DNA from 4 places in the Methylocaldum sp. RMAD-M genome. Region 1 is predicted to be linked to each of the others. Evidence: riboswitches for the same ligand, from Rfam matches in the RefSeq annotation. Region 1 holds a riboswitch; each other region holds the start of a gene.

Region 1 (3,806 bases):
CGACTTGATGACTTGAATGTCTTCGATATAGATGCCTTGCTCGTCGAAACGCAGACTCTGAAAGTAAAAGTTCCCCTGAGCATCCACATCGATGACCGGATTGCTCCGGCCCTGTCCAGGCGTCAACGATCCCGGAAAGGTCCAGCTGGAACCGCCATCCTGGCTATGCGCCCAGCCGCCTTGGCGAAAGGAGGACTGCACGGAGTCGAACTGACGCCAGGCGATGACGATGTTGCCGGGATCCAGCGGATTGATGGCCATGGTGGGCTCGTTGGCCGCATCGCCGGTAATGTTTTGACCGGCCGCGTCGACGTTGACCTGGATGCTGATGTAAGGACCAAAAGCGGAATGCGTCGCTGCGGCGTCGGCGCATGCGAACGCCAGTATCCATCCGGACCACACCGCGGCATGCCGTCCCGGATGTGGATTGCGTAAACCGGACCGTATCATGCGCGGTAACTCCGGGATCTGCCGAACAGGCCGAATCCGGCGAGACCCGATACGAACAGCCACACCGCGGCCGGAACCGGTACGACGGTGGTTTGAAAACTGAAATCGCCGACGATCGCGCCCACGGTGCCGCCAAAATGCTCCCATCCCGGCCCCACCCCGAGTTCGCCCGACAGGGTGAACGAATTCGGGTCGAGCCCCATCGCCACGTTGAACAAGTTGAAGGATTCCGATCGGAAAGAATAATGGTTATAGAGCGTCCAGCCCGATTGGCCGGTATCGGCATCGATGTTGGCCGCATCGAATTCCAACGTGTAGTCTCCGGAGACGATGCGGTTGCTCGGCGATCCGGTATCGATCCGGAAACGGCTGACGCCGCCAAGACCGATCGCGCCGGTGACGCTGCCCGCGAAATCGCCCGGATCGAACGTCAACGTGGTCGGCTTGGTTCTCCGGCCGACCGGGACGTCGACGGTAGCGCCGTTGACGGCGAATTCGAGACCCGTGGCCGGGATTTCGCCGACGCCCGGCACAATATGATCTTCCAAAATTTGCGCGTTGTTGCGCACCGCCGCGGCTTGTGCATCGAAAAATTCCTCCAGATATATGGAAGGCGCATCGGTCGCGTCCAAGGAGACAGCGGCGGCCAGCGCATCCCGGTCCAGGTTCATGATCAATGCGCCGCCGGAAACGGTGGCGGCGGTCGCCGTTGCCGGAAGGAATGCCAACCATGCGGCTAGAAATGTCAAACAGGGTGCAAGAGTTTTGCCGAATCGCGAGAGTCGGTGGCGTGTAGTCATGAGGATAAGTCCGTAACAGGTCGAAGGTGGGAGCGTTTATCCGGCCGATTGGCCGGATAAACGCGATAGACGGCTCCCCGGGCGGCTCGGCAGCCCGGGTCGACGGCCTCTATTCGGCGATCAAGCGGATAAAGCCGCCTGGACCGACTTTCGGCGGGCGCCGGCCAGCAGGCTTAACAAGCCGCTGCCGAACAGCCAGACCGCTGCCGGCACCGGAACCACGGCAGGCGAAACCAGAGTGAAGGTAGCGGCTTTACCGGCGGAGTTCGAGCCGTCGCCGCCGAACAGGAAAGCGGTCATATTGGGTGACCACCAGAGTTCCCCGGTCATGAGCAATTCATCGCCATTGGTGGTAACGCTGATGTTGCGGGCATCGTAAGTGGACGTTCTGAAGCTCGTGTTGTTCCACAAGGTCCAGCCGCTGTTGACGCCGTCATTTCGATTCGCGTTGTATTCGAAGGTGTAATCTCCGGACGTCAATGTACCCGTGAAACTGCCACGGGTCATCACGACACCGTTCAACCCGATCTGGCCGTTGGCGATAAAGGCGGACGAGTCGACCAAAGCATCCTGACTGGCGTCCCAGGTCGACGTGGTGGGCTTGTTGGCGCGGCCGCCGGCGCCCGTTGGAATTCCGGTGCCGGTCAGATCGGCGGGATTGACGACGTATTCGAGCGTTGACGGCGCGGGGTAGGTGTTGGTGGGCACCGTTATGATATCCGCAATGGTCGAGTAAGTATCGGCCACCGCCTTGGGAAAGAAGTTCGCGACATAATATTCGGTTAACCCGCCAGGACCGATGGTTAGTCCTTCCAACAGGTTGTTCGGGTTGTCATAGGTAACGCTAAAAGTTCCCCCGTGCAACACACCGGCATCGGCCGAATTGGCCATGATCAGGGCAGCCGCTGCGAGAATGGTCTGTCGGATCTGCATTTTCTTGACCCCAAATTTTTGCATGGATTTTTTCCTGTGATTTGAAACATCGAGAGGTTGTGCGGCAGGCTCGAGAAATCCATAGCCCTTGAATAACTCTCACAGGAGAGGCGGCCCGGCCGTCTTGAATACCAAGACCCGCGGCTTTCCGAGTCCGCCTCGCGGCGGAGGTGGCGAAGGCGTCTCGTCCCTGAGACCGATATCATCCTGGGCCAACGGACAGGCATGCGCCCAACCGCCAGTCGTCGCTGATAAGAACCGCCGAAATGACAATGACAATAAGGCTCGAAAACTGGCGTTCTTATCGGGCAAGTCAAGCTGCTAAAGCAGATACCGTGCCAGTGAGCAGGGGTATTCCGAGACTAACAAGCTGTAATTTGAAAATACCGGGGAACGGTGGAAGCAAAGCGTAATTTACCTGGGAACACATGCCAATTTACAGGCATGTCACGGGAAAGAGGCAGCGAGTATCAGTGCATTAACAAATGTATCGTTAATGCGTAGGTATCCGGGCGCCCATGGCGGATATCAATGCGCGACAAACCGCATTATGTGGGGAGCAGGTTAAATGCCACAATTCAATGCGCATGACATCATCATAATCTGTTGTCTTATTTGACATTAATCGTCTGTCCTGTGAAATCCCGCAAGGCTTAAGGCATACAACGTAATTATTCGATGGCAATCGACAAATACACCAGGGATATTCGGGACAAACTGCGAGATTCATGCTTTTGCGGGAATATTTCCCGATATTTGTAATCTATGGACTACGTTCAGCGGACCATGGATTATTGGACTTCGTCTGGGCCGCCAAATCAGCATCATTTGCCGGCCGCACAAACGGTCGCTGCGTGCTTGAAGATACCTTGGTTTCTTCGGTTCTCGTGCCTATCCTTCAGGACGCAGTCCTTCATCCGATCTCTTGTAGGCGATGTATGCCAAGCGTCGTTGAGCCAGAGGATGGCGGCCGTAATGGGGTGAGACGGTCACCTCGAAACCGGCGCCGGCGAGAAGACGTTCGATTTGGGCGCCGTCCAAAACGCCGATCCGGTGCCGCTCCTCGGAACGGCGGTAGCCGTGGCCGCCTTTCCTGAACACGGTAATGTCCCGAATCAACAGGTTTTCTTGCGGCTGTTCGGATACTTCCACCAACACCGCCCAATCCGGCCCTTTGCGCCAGGAGCGATAGTGCATGGGTTCGCCGTCCGAGCGGACAAGGATGTCGAATGCGAAAACGCCGCCTTTCGGCAGACAGGAAGCGATGTTCCGGAACAAGCGGTCAAGGCGCGCTTCCGACGGCGCTCCGTCGGCACAATAGTTCAGGGCTTCGCCCAGGGCCGTGACCGCGGCGCAAGGGCGGAAGTCCACATCGTACAGCGATGCGGTTTGAAACTGTGCTTCGGGCGCTGTACGCCGGGCCAGTTCGATCATCGGCGCGGAAACATCGACGCCCAAAACCGAATATCCGTGCTCCAGCAGTTTCCTCGCCCAGGTTCCGCTTCCGCAACCCAGATCGATTATCAGGCCGGAATCGAGACCCGTGGCGCGGAACAGCGCCAGCAACTCATCGCCGGCGGCATCCACCAGATCGGGGAAGCCGACGTGATGAACATAGGCGAG
Region 2 (3,806 bases), on a different contig from region 1:
GCTGGTTGAAGCTCGCACGGCGCCGTCGATGGCCAGCTTCAGCCCCTGCAATTTGACGTTATCGCTGCCAGTGCCGGTAATTTTTGTCGAGTTACCGACCTTCACGCCATTGGAGGGGCTGGTGATTTTAACCGTGGGCGGAGTTGTGTCGACGCTGTTAGCCGAGGTGGTCGCCGAGGCGGTATTGGAGAAGGCGGAGTTGCCGACGCTGTTGTAGGCGTAGACACGGTAAGAATAAGTGGTGCTGGCGCTGAGGCCAGTATTGGTGAAACTCGTGACGTTGCTGCCGAGCGAAGCGACTTCGCTCCAATTGACGCCATCCAGCGAGCGCTGCACCTTGAATCCGGTTTCGTCGCTAGACTTATCCGTCCACGTCAAGGCGATACTGCTGGATGATTGAGTAGTCGCCGCCAAACTTGTGGGGGCAGTCGGAACCGTGGGCGTCGTGGTGGTCGTGGTCGAGGACCGGAAACTGGCGACGGTGGCGCTGGTGCCATTCATGGAACGGGCGGTGTCCTGGTAGTTCGCCACCCCGGTCGGCTGGCCATTGTAATAAACGTTAGGATTAGAAAAGTGCGAGATTCGTGGCGAACTGCAACTGTAGGACATGACATCGTGGAACACGCCGCAGATCCGGTAACCATAAGAGTAGGGGTACACGCCGGCGTAGGCGGAATTGTCCGGGTCGTGCATGTTGCCCTGATTGTGGCCCAATTCATGCGCCAGGGTATCGTTGCCGAGGCAGTTGTATTTGGAATCGTCATGCACGACGGCGAACGCATACGGAGCGAACCAGGAACCCAGGCTATTCATCACGTAGGCGATGCCGCAGTAGTTGCTTTCAGCGGTTATAAGCGCCACCTGATCGGCGCCGTACTGGTTGCGTAAGGAGTGTACCTCATCCATTTTGCCATCGCTGGTGCCGGTGACATCCGACAAGCTGGTCGACATGTTGCCCGTCTCGGTATAGCTGACTTCGGCCATTTTTACCAAGTTCAACTGCATGTCCACCTGACTGTTCAGGTAGGCCTGATTGGCCTTGGTAACGGCGTTAATAATCTTGGCTTCTATGCCCGAGACGCCGCCAGCATTCACGCGGGCCTGAGGCGTGTAGACCACCAGCAGATCGATGACTTGGCCGGTGCTGGCGGCTGCGGTGGACGGGCTAGTCGAGGATGTCGTTGTACCGGCCAATTCACCGGCGGCATTAATATCCGGCGCGAGGGGTTCCGAATGCGGAGCGGTCTTGTTGGGATCGATCTGGCGGACGGCATGCGTTTTATTGCCGGCGTAGGCGATCTCGAACATTCTGCCGTCGTCCATCACGACGGTTCCGAACATCGCCTGCCCCCGAACGGCGAGGATCACCTCGCTGCTGCCTTCTTGCCCTTCGATATGACCGACCCAGGACAAACGGCCGTCGATGTCTTCGATACGATCGCGGATGGCGGTAACCGTGGTGTCGTTGAGCAGTTCGAGGGTGAGCGTATCGGCCTTCACCGCGTTGAAGTCGATGGCTACGCCCCGGCTGCGGCCCTTGATGGCTTTGATCTGCGCCTTGGCCTGCGTGGGCAGGGTCAGATTCGTGTCGCTGAATAAGCGCTGCGGCGGCGCCGCATGGACGACACCCACAATAGACGTTAAGGCTGCAAATACGCCAGCCAGTCCGAGGATATTTTTGCGGCGCGCAGCGGTGAACTTAGAATGCTGAGTCTTGTTGCTCACGTTGTGGTCCCCTAAGAGTCGAGTTGACGGCGATGGTCTCTGGGAACCCGCGGGGATGAGACAAACCAAAGCAACCTTTGGCTTGAGCTGGCAATCCCGCTGTCATAGGAGCCTGGCTCCCGTAGACCGGTAACTTTGCGCCACCACCTTTCGATGGTTTTGCCTTTTTCAGATCAAGCGGCATTAGGTCAGCGGCTCGATTTTTCTGTAGAAATAAGATTGGTCTAAATCTAGGGAATTTGTGTGATTGAGTCGGCAAAAAAGTGTTGTAGATTGTTTCATGTAGGCATTGATTGTTGTTTTTTATCAGTGGCCGTAATCGTTCGCCGGGTGGCTCCTCACCTTCGGATAAACGATGCATTGCTGCCCGTACCCCCCTTGGCACAGGTTAAGCGAATCGCAGCTTCTTTTGAGTTTGTAGCGTTGCTACGACACCGGAGTGGCTGACACGTCAAACGTTATCCGGTGCCATGGCGGTTTAGCACGCCGTATGCCAATCCGATGTTCGTTGGTGATCGGTCTGGCGAATCCTTGAATCTCTTGTATGCAGAGCAGGACTTGAGTCAGAAAATGACCGGTTCCATGGAGTGGCCGGGCAAAACATGTCTCCATTTGGCAACAGCCATGCGGCATGTGTCACTGGCCATTTCCAGGAAAAAACGAGAAAAACGCGTTATCCAGCGGCGATTTGTCCGATTATTCCGGCTGGCGACACTAGGAAGATCGTCTTGGAATGGCTAAGAGCGGAGCGGTTTGCAGTCCTGACTCGATTCACCCGAACTGTCATACGGGCACCCTTTGATGGATACGTATGATAGTTCGGGCTTAGAGCGTTTTTATCTCGCTCGTACGGCAAAACAGGCTTGGCCGAAGTCGTTGGCGCCTTCGGCTCGGGTGGATGGATTCAAGCATTCGTAGGTCGGCAATCCCTTCCCAATCGCAAACGGTCGCTTTGGTCGCGACCCTTCCGACGAAGACGCTCGACCGGGACATGGTGTCGGGAAGGGGGGCTTCGGCGCTCCAATCGCAAACGGTCATCCCAGGAGCGCTGGGATGACCCTTCCAATCGCAAACGGCCTGGCCGGGAGCGCCGGCCACGCCCTTCCCGAAGACGCCGTTTGCGATTGGAAGGGTCGCGACCAAAGCGACCGTTTGCGATTGGAAGGGATTCCCGACCTACTCGCGAGTGCCCGTACAGTAGGTATGAAAATGCCCTAAGTACATTCCGCAAATATTTGCGGAATCTCGACAGATTGGCGGGGTTGTCCTGCAGGTTGCCTATGCCGCAAGACTTCCCTGAATGTACTTAGATAACGAATTTTTGCCTCAGTGGCAGATTCCAGCCGGTGCTACTCGATCAAGATCAGATAAAGCGTAACGCTACGATATTCGACATTCGATCAAATGCGGCGACCAAAGCGATATCGCCGACGCTCATTATCGGCGTCGTTGTCGGTCCTTCCCGTAACGCCATTGACAACCGACGCTGTTGCCGTTGTCACGACTTCACTGGGGCTGGACTCGGCTATGCCGTTATAGGCCGATACGCGATACGAGTACTCGCTGTTCGGGTTGAGTCCTGTGTCTGAGAAACTGGTGATGTCGGAGCCGAGTAACGCTACCTCTTCCCAGTTGACTCCATCGCGGGAGCGCTCCACTTTGAATCCCTCCTCGTTATCCGAGTTATCCATCCAGCGAAGATTGATTCCATCGTCGGATTGAGAGAAAGCTGCCAGCCTGCTTGGAGTCGCCGGAGCGGAAGCGGCCACTTTACTGGCACGCCACGCGGCAACCGTGGCTCGGGCTTTCTCCATCGACCAGGCGGTCGCCGCGGCCTTTGAGGGATTTATGTTCGGATCGATTCCTGTGGGTTTGCCGTTGTAGTAAACGCTAGGATTGGCGAAATTCGAAATGCGCGTTGCCCCGGTGCAGGGGTAAGACATAACCGTCCGGAAACCGCCGCTTTGGCACAGACGATGCCCATAAGAGTAGGAATAAATGCCGGCATAGCTGGAGTTGGCGCGGTCATGCGCGTTGCCCTGGTTATGGCCCAGTTCGTGCGCCAGAGTTTGCGCGGCGAG
Region 3 (3,806 bases), on a different contig from region 1:
TTCAAGACGCCGGATCAGGTCACCAGCTTCTACAGTGCCGATCCGTATCGTTCGTCGGACCACGATCCGGTCGTGGTGGAAGTGCTGGTGCCGGGCGATCTCGACAAGGACGGCGACGTCGACGTAGCGGACCAGAACCGCTTCCGCTCCGCCTTGGGCAAGTGTTCGGGCCAATCCGGCTACTTGGCGGAGGCTAACTACGACGGCGTCGGCTGCGTGACCTATGCCGACTACCAGCGCTGGTATGGCCACTACGCTGCCTATCGTGTCAAGGCAGGCCTTTAAACAGCGATCGGCCGCCTCCTTGCAACGAGGCGGCCTTTTCCCCCTAACTGGAGATAAACGATGTTGATTTTTAAAGCCCGCCTCGCAATTGCCATTCTGGGGCTATTGCCCGTGGCCCCTTCCCACTCGGCCGTGGTGTCGCTCAATTTGGTCGGGAATGCCCCCGTGCTGGTTGGCGACAGCTTCAGTATCGATTTAACGTTGACTCAGCCCTTCGATGGGTTGGACGCTTCCGATGAATTGCTGGCGTTCGGATTCGACACGGTGCTGAACGGTACCGCCGCTCAGTTCACCGGCGTCACGTATTCGCCGTCCTTCAGCGATGACAGCGGCCTGCTCGGACTGGATTTGGCGGGATCGGCCTTCCCCGGCATCCCCAATCTTCCGGCTAATCAGACACTGACTCTGGCGACGCTCAATTTCCAGGCGTTGTACGCCGGAAATATTGATTTGGGCGTGTTGGGCAATCCGTCCGAACCCAATCAAGGATTGTTCTTCAGCCTCTCGGGGCCGCTCGCCGCCAATGCCGGTCTGTCCTTGAGCATTCAGTCCAGCGCGGTTCCCGTACCGGCCGCCTTTTGGCTGTTCGCCAGCGGGATCTCGGGGCTGGTGGTGCGGAGTGCATGCCGAAAAAGTTGTACGATCGGCGCACTCAGTCTACGAAGATAGCCGTTGGGCCGACGGGTTTGTCGGCAAAGGATTGCCGACCTACGAATGCTTGAATCCATTCACCCGAGCCGAAGGCGCCAACGACGTCCGCCAAGCCTGTTTTGCCGTACGAGCGAGATGAAAACGCTCTAAGTCTACGAAGATAGGCTTTGATCCCAGCCGTTGCCAAAGCTAACCCGTCCCAATTCGCTCGGCTCTTCGTGTGGACGTGGGCCGGTACGGCTGGCGGAAACGTGATCAGGCTCCGAACCAAGGCCGGGGACCAAGCGGGACCTGATCCGCCGATTCGACCTGGCGTATCGGCAGAGTGCCTTCGGTCTATCGCCATCCGCTGCCGCCGCGCCGCTTCCAGCACGAATGGTTTCCCCTCGCTGGCTCATCTCATCACCTGCGCACGAAGCTCGGCCTTGAACGGCTGTCTCGGTAATTTCGCCATCTCGTTCCACCACCAATCACCGGATTTACGCGATTGATGGTGTCCACTTTTTTGAGCCTGGCTCACTGGCTCATGGAGAGGGAGACTGGACAGAATCCACCTAATCGGTCTCCGACGAGTCATTTGTCATAAATTGATTACATAGATTTAACCAATCATTAACTGACGTGTAACAGTCTCGGCTTAATTTGACCGGGTATTTCGAAAAAATGAGCAAGGAGGCTTAGGTCGGTTACCGGTCACGTCAAGCTGTAGGACCAGCTGAACGTGTTTGCCGAAGAGCCACACCCGCCGTGAGGCGGGGCCGGAAAGCCACGGGTCTCGCGTTTGTCGAGATCGCCGGGCCGCCTCCCGAGTGATGGGGAGGACCGTGGCACCGCTCACCACCTGTGGGCAGAATCACGGACATCACTGTGAGTTCAACGTCAACACAGTGAAAAGGTAATTCGGATGAAACCAAGTAAGATCATTTCGGCGCTCGCTTTGACGGGCGTCGGATTCTCAAGTACTGCCGGTGCGGCAACCTTGCCGAACTGGGTGGGTACCGCGGACTACACCGTCGTGGGCGGTTCGGCCGGCGAAGCGGTCGGTCCCTTCGATACTTACGACTTCGCGGCGGGCGACGGCGGTCTGGCATTGCTCGTACCGGACACGATCGCCAATCCCTCCCAAATTACGGTGGGAGACATCTATTCAGGCGTGTACCAGTCTTACGTCACCAACCATCAGTTGGGCACCTCCACGGTGAGCAACCCCAAACTGAACGTCTCTTACGAGTTGACCACCCAGTCGGCTTTCCAAACACAAGTCACGAACGCGCAGAATCTGGGCAACGGGCTGTGGACCATCAACTTCCAGGTGTTGAGTGGCTCGCTGGACCTGTTTTTCGACAGCGCCGTCAATCGCGACGTAACCGGTGACACGGGCATCACGGACGGCACCAATATTCTTAAGGGATCGGTGACGGGCGGAACCGGGGTCGTCACGGTAAGCACCCAGTTTCCTTCCGGTCTTGGCGTAACCTCGAGCGAATTTACCTTCGTCGGAAACACCAGTTTCTATGATTCGGCGGTATACGATCCCGATACCATCGGCGGCGGCCAGTCGTTGTTCTCCCTGTTCGTCAGAAACCCCACCGCACCTCCCGCCATCTCTTCCGTCGGCGGCATACCGGTTACATCGACGAGCATTCTCTACCAGGCGGATGGATCGCTCACGCTGACGGCGGTACCGGTTCCAGCGGCCTTCTGGCTGCTCGCTAGTGCCTTGGCCGGCATGAGCGTCATCTCTCGCCGTTCCAGCAAATTGGCTGCGTGAGCCTCGCATGGCAAGCCCATTTGGTGAATGGGCGAGGATTCGGTGCAAATCTGCTTCGCTGACTGCGGAAGCAGACGGCGCGGCCGAACGTCACAACCGGGCCGGCGCTTATCCCGGTCCGGTTCCTCGAGCCGACCGCCAGCCGGAACGGCCGAGGCCAGTGCTGCAATTATCATCCTCATGACGCAGCGTCGCTAAAAGTCCGCGACAACTCTTGAGGAACTTCACCCTCGGGCTCGAACACTGCGCGCGAGCCAGTTCGGCGCCGGCGAGCCCCCTCCGGCGCAGGGCTTCCAACAAGAGCTAGCCGACACCCGTTGTTTGTCCTCGGTGGCGGCAAAGTGGGTTTGTGCTGCTTGGCGCCAGGGAGCCGCGAGATCATCGGCGGCGTCGAAGTCCGGGATGAGCCGATCCGGCGGCGCGCCACGTGCGCGAACAGTTCACGTTGTCCGGTACCATGGATCACGGCGGAATCTCCTCAAAAATTCAATGTCAGCAGTTGAATTTTAAGGGCTTTTCGATTCCGCCCACCCTCCTTTCATGAACTATGCAGGCTTGGGACCTCACGCAACAAAACCCCGCCGGAGGCTTCGATTTCTCGCTCCCGCTCGCTCGGTGATCGGGTTTACAGCGCCCCTTACAATCCCTTGCAGTTGGCGTAATAGGTCACCGTCGCGGCCCAGTCGGCGAAGACGCCACGAATACCCACATCCTTCGCCAGCACGTCGAGCACTTTCATTACGTCGCCCTCGCGTTTGATGGCGGAATCGATGGTCTGAAAATAGAACCCATTATTACCGTCGGCGAGAATTCCGGAGCGCTCCAGTGTCCAGGTGATGATATCCAGGTCCGCGGCCTTGGCGTTCCTGGCGTATTCCGAGGGCACGATGTTGCCGCCGGCGTCCAGGTCCAACAAAGCAAACGTCGGCGGCGCCACGATATTGATGCCCATGGTCTTATAGCTTGCCAAGGTGGCAGCATCGGGCAGATCGGCGACCGTTTCGGCATCGTCAAGATACACGGCCTGCTTGCCGAAGGCGGGTTCGTAGCGGACCCAATAGAGCACGTCGTCGATGTTGAAAGACTGAGGGAAGACCTT
Region 4 (3,806 bases), on a different contig from region 1:
GACACGGCGTGATCAATCTGGGCGGCGACATCAAGTTGATCGGCTCGCGGGCGGATGGTAGTCCGTGGCGAGTCGGAATTTCTCACCCGCGCCAAAAAGGCTCGATGATCAAGACCCTGGCGTTGCGCGAAGGCGCGGTCGCGAGCAGCGGGGACTACGAACGCTGCATCGTCGTGGACGGTATCCGATACGGTCATGTGCTGAATCCCAAAAGCGGCTGGCCGGTACGCCATCTCGCCGCCGTCAGCGTGGTGGGGGACTTCTGCGTGGTCGCCGGCAGCGCTTCGACCATCGCCATGCTCAAGGAGGAAAACGGTCCGGCCTGGCTGGACGCCATGGGCTTGCCGCATCTCTGGATCGACGTCGAGGGCAACGTGGGCGGCTCTCTGGCGGAATCGGCAGCTTATTCCAAATCGCGTTCAATCCGGAATTGATTTTCGTAGGGTGGGTGAGGCCGCAAGGCCGTAACCCACCGAGCGGCCTCGGACCTGTCCTGAGCCAAGTCGAAGGGTCGGTGGGTTACGCTGAGCCGAGGGGCTATCCCACCATCGATGGGTTTCGCTTCGCTCTACCCATCCTACGATGAATGTTCATTCGCATGCCGAATGGAATTATTCGTGGGTCGGCAATCCTTTGCCGACTTCGCTTGGCTGTCAACCCGTTACGTCGGGAAAGGATTCCCGACGTAACGAGGCCGCATCATTGCAATCGGCTCCCCCCTCGCCCGACTTCCTCCTCATGCGCGATATGCCGCTGAATGCTGGGGCATATACCTCATTTCCCGGATTCCGGCCTATTTGTAAAGCCTTGGAAGCACCGTAGTGCCTCGATTTGGACACTGGCACGACACTTGTTAAGTATCGGTTGCGCTTAGCTTGCACTTCTTACTCCATTCGGCATGCGAATGAACGTTGCGTAGGGTAGGTTACGGCCACCCTTCGAAAATCAATTCCGGATTGGAAGGGATTTGGAATTACACCGTTTTGCGGCGCGAACGGCTGAAGCGAAGGGGTATGAGCAATGCGGGTTAACGGCGTGGTATCTCAACTTCCAACTTGCAGGGATTCATATGAAACAAACCAGATTGGCCAGGGCGATCGCAATGGCGGTTGCCGGCTCGGCCCTTTCTTTAGGGGTTGTTGCCGAGGCATCGGCACACACGATGTACAACACCTACAACGCCGGAACGCCCGCTACCGATGGGGGAACCGACGGCTGGGTCTATGGCGGTATAAACAATCCGACCTATCCGACGGTATCGCCGGGTTGGGTCGGAACCGCTAGCCCGACGACGCTGCCGTTCGGTTACACCGGTTCTTCGGCGTTGAACTGGGCGGCCGAACTCCATAACGCGGGTGATTCGCTGGAAATTTCCAGGGCAGATGCGCAAGCGAGATATGGCGTTGCAGCGGATATCGATACAGCTAGAGGCGCCTGGCTCGACGCGGGAGCAACCCCTCAGGGCTGGTCGCACACCACCGATATCGGGTTGTTGATGTCGCACAGCGATGCTTATGTCACGCTGAATCTCTCCGCCGTCAATTCGGAAATTGCCAACTTCGGGATTACGGTATTTACCGGTATGGACACCGGTACCGGCTATGAGAACCATCAGGCATGGAATAGCCCGATTCAAGGCTTAGATTTCACCGCGAGCGATCCGTTCGGCACCACCGGCGTAACTTATTTGACCCACGATTCAACCGTCGACGGGGTCAACGGTCTGACCTTCCTGGCGGAGGCCGGTCAGATTTATTCCATTTATCTGGGCGGTAGCGGCGGAGCCAATTGGAATCAAAACAAGGATCTTTACGTCTTGAACATCACGTCTTCTCCGGTTCCGATACCGGCCGCCATTTGGCTGTTCGGCAGTGCTTTGGCCGGGATGGGATTCGTCGGGCGGCACAGACACAAGGCCGTCGCCGCATGATGCGGGACAAGGCGGTCGAGCTTGCCTTCGAGGCTGGGCGCACCATGTGGCATGCGCCGGTGTCGGCGATATCCGGCCGTTTCATCGCCTCGGCCTCAGCCGATCGCCGCTTTGAAACGGTGTAGTGAAAGAGCTGGCTGACTGACCCTCCGGATGATTTGGGTCGCCACATGCTGGAATACCCGTAATAAAAATGCGGGATATCCAGCAGCTTCCGTCGTTTCCGTCATGGAAATAGCGTTATAGAGCGTTTTCCATCCCGGTGTACGGATTCGTTCCAGGAGGGAAGAACGTAGGTCGGCAATCCCTTGCCGACAAAGCCCTTCGCCGAGCCGATACGTCGGCAAGGGATTGCCGACCTACATATCCGAATCCCTTACACCGATTCGGAAAATGCTATATCAACGGTTTACCTCAGGCGCGCTTATTGCTCTTGGGGTATCGGCCGGTTCGACCGAATTCCGGTTCGAACGCGCTTTGTGCTACGGAAAACCCGAAAACCATTGCCGGGGAAGGGGAGCGTAGACCGTAGCAGGGCGGAGTCCCTTTTGCACCTGCCACTCCCGCCGCGAGGCGGGTTCGGAAAGCCACGGGTCTTGTGAGTTTGATCCCAAGACGGCCGGGCCGCCTCCCTCGGTGATGGGGAGATCGGAGCGCCTTCCGCTTTTGACGGGAGCGCTGCGGACATCGCTGCCTATGTGAAAACAAAGACCAACTCCATAGAACAGCACGAGGTAATTTCCTATGTCCAACAACAAAAACAAACTGACCAAAGCGGTGGCCATGGCCCTCGCCGGTACCGTCTTGTCCGTAGGCGCCGTTTCCGGCGCCCAGGCGCATACGATGTACAACACCTTCACCACCACTGAGCTGTCCGCCACCGACGGCTGGAACTATGGGGGTATAGGCAATCCGACCTATCCGACGGTATCGCCGGGTTGGGTCGGAACCGCCAGTGCCACCACGCTGCCTTTCGGCTATGCCGGTACGTCTCATCTGAACTGGGCGGCCGAGCTTCACTCGGCGGGCAACACGCTCGAAATCTCGAAAGCAGATGCAGTAACGCGTTACGGCTTCGCCGCGGAAATCGATACCGGCGCCGGGGCCTGGCAGGACGCAGGCGTCAATGGCAGCGGAGTTCCGACAGCCAACGGGCCGACCGGCTGGAGACATCAGACCGATATTGGCTTGATCAAGGCCGAAGAAACTATGTGGGTAACACTGAATCCCGTGGTGGTTACGGGAACCGGCTACGACATTCAGAACTTTGGCATCACCGTCTTCACCGGCATGGACTCCGGTACTGGCAGTTACTCTCATCACGGCTCCTGGAACTGCCCCGGATGCACACCCGCGAAACCTTACGAAGCCGATAACCCGTTCGGCACCGTAGGACTGAGCTACTTGACTCACGATGGCACCGTCGACGGTGTAGACGGTTTGACCTTTCTGGCCCTGGCCGGTCAGGTTTATTCCATCTACCTGGGCGGCGCCGGCGTGGGGAACTGGAGTCAGAACATCGCGGAGTACAGCTTGAATATCAGCACCGCACCGGTTCCGGTCCCCGCGGCGGTTTGGCTGTTCGGCAGCGCCCTCGCGAGTTTGGTCACGCTGGGACAGCGCCGCAAGAACGTCATGGCCGTTCCCGCCTGAAACAAGACCTCGACGTATGTACACGCCTTCCTTTCCGCGCTCTAAGCGGGGAACTTTTGTGTGGAATCACCCATGAGACTGCGTGATTTGCCACGTCGGTGGCGTTTGCATGCGATTTATCTGTTTGATTAGCAATGATTATTTAGTGGCATATTTATTGTTTCAGCAAAGGCCGGGTCCGCCGCTTAGGGGGCTCATAAAAAGACGCGATACACACGGATTC

Evidence for each region. A riboswitch is a leader RNA that binds a small molecule or an ion and turns the genes downstream of it on or off. The one in region 1 is predicted to bind cyclic di-GMP.
Region 2: linked by a shared signal. The riboswitch ahead of JOD69_RS19460 (reprolysin-like metallopeptidase) and the one ahead of JOD69_RS00680 (hypothetical protein) in region 1 are both predicted to bind cyclic di-GMP.
Region 3: linked by a shared signal. The riboswitch ahead of pepA (flocculation-associated PEP-CTERM protein PepA) and the one ahead of JOD69_RS00680 (hypothetical protein) in region 1 are both predicted to bind cyclic di-GMP.
Region 4: linked by a shared signal. The riboswitch ahead of JOD69_RS20345 (VPLPA-CTERM sorting domain-containing protein) and the one ahead of JOD69_RS00680 (hypothetical protein) in region 1 are both predicted to bind cyclic di-GMP.

The regions. Positions count from the first base shown of each region.
Region 1 covers NZ_JAFIBZ010000001.1:157,050-160,855, forward strand. The annotation lists gene JOD69_RS00670 (sialidase family protein) at 1-450, opposite strand, end outside; gene JOD69_RS00675 (VPLPA-CTERM sorting domain-containing protein) at 447-1,250, opposite strand; gene JOD69_RS00680 (hypothetical protein) at 1,371-2,207, opposite strand; cyclic di-GMP riboswitch class I at 2,290-2,368, opposite strand; gene JOD69_RS00685 (class I SAM-dependent methyltransferase) at 3,075-3,806, opposite strand, start outside.
Region 2 covers NZ_JAFIBZ010000026.1:68,367-72,172, reverse strand. The annotation lists gene JOD69_RS19460 (reprolysin-like metallopeptidase) at 1-1,725, opposite strand, end outside; cyclic di-GMP riboswitch class I at 1,812-1,899, opposite strand; gene JOD69_RS19455 (M12 family metallo-peptidase) at 3,126-3,806, opposite strand, start outside.
Region 3 covers NZ_JAFIBZ010000033.1:41,358-45,163, reverse strand. The annotation lists gene JOD69_RS21205 (ExeM/NucH family extracellular endonuclease) at 1-285, shown strand, start outside; gene JOD69_RS21200 (hypothetical protein) at 346-954, shown strand; cyclic di-GMP riboswitch class I at 1,662-1,742, shown strand; gene pepA (flocculation-associated PEP-CTERM protein PepA) at 1,841-2,707, shown strand; gene JOD69_RS21190 (glycerophosphodiester phosphodiesterase family protein) at 3,345-3,806, opposite strand, start outside.
Region 4 covers NZ_JAFIBZ010000029.1:54,273-58,078, reverse strand. The annotation lists gene JOD69_RS20355 (FAD:protein FMN transferase) at 1-434, shown strand, start outside; gene JOD69_RS20350 (VPLPA-CTERM sorting domain-containing protein) at 1,070-1,930, shown strand; gene JOD69_RS25150 (hypothetical protein) at 1,927-2,055, shown strand; cyclic di-GMP riboswitch class I at 2,477-2,562, shown strand; gene JOD69_RS20345 (VPLPA-CTERM sorting domain-containing protein) at 2,675-3,583, shown strand.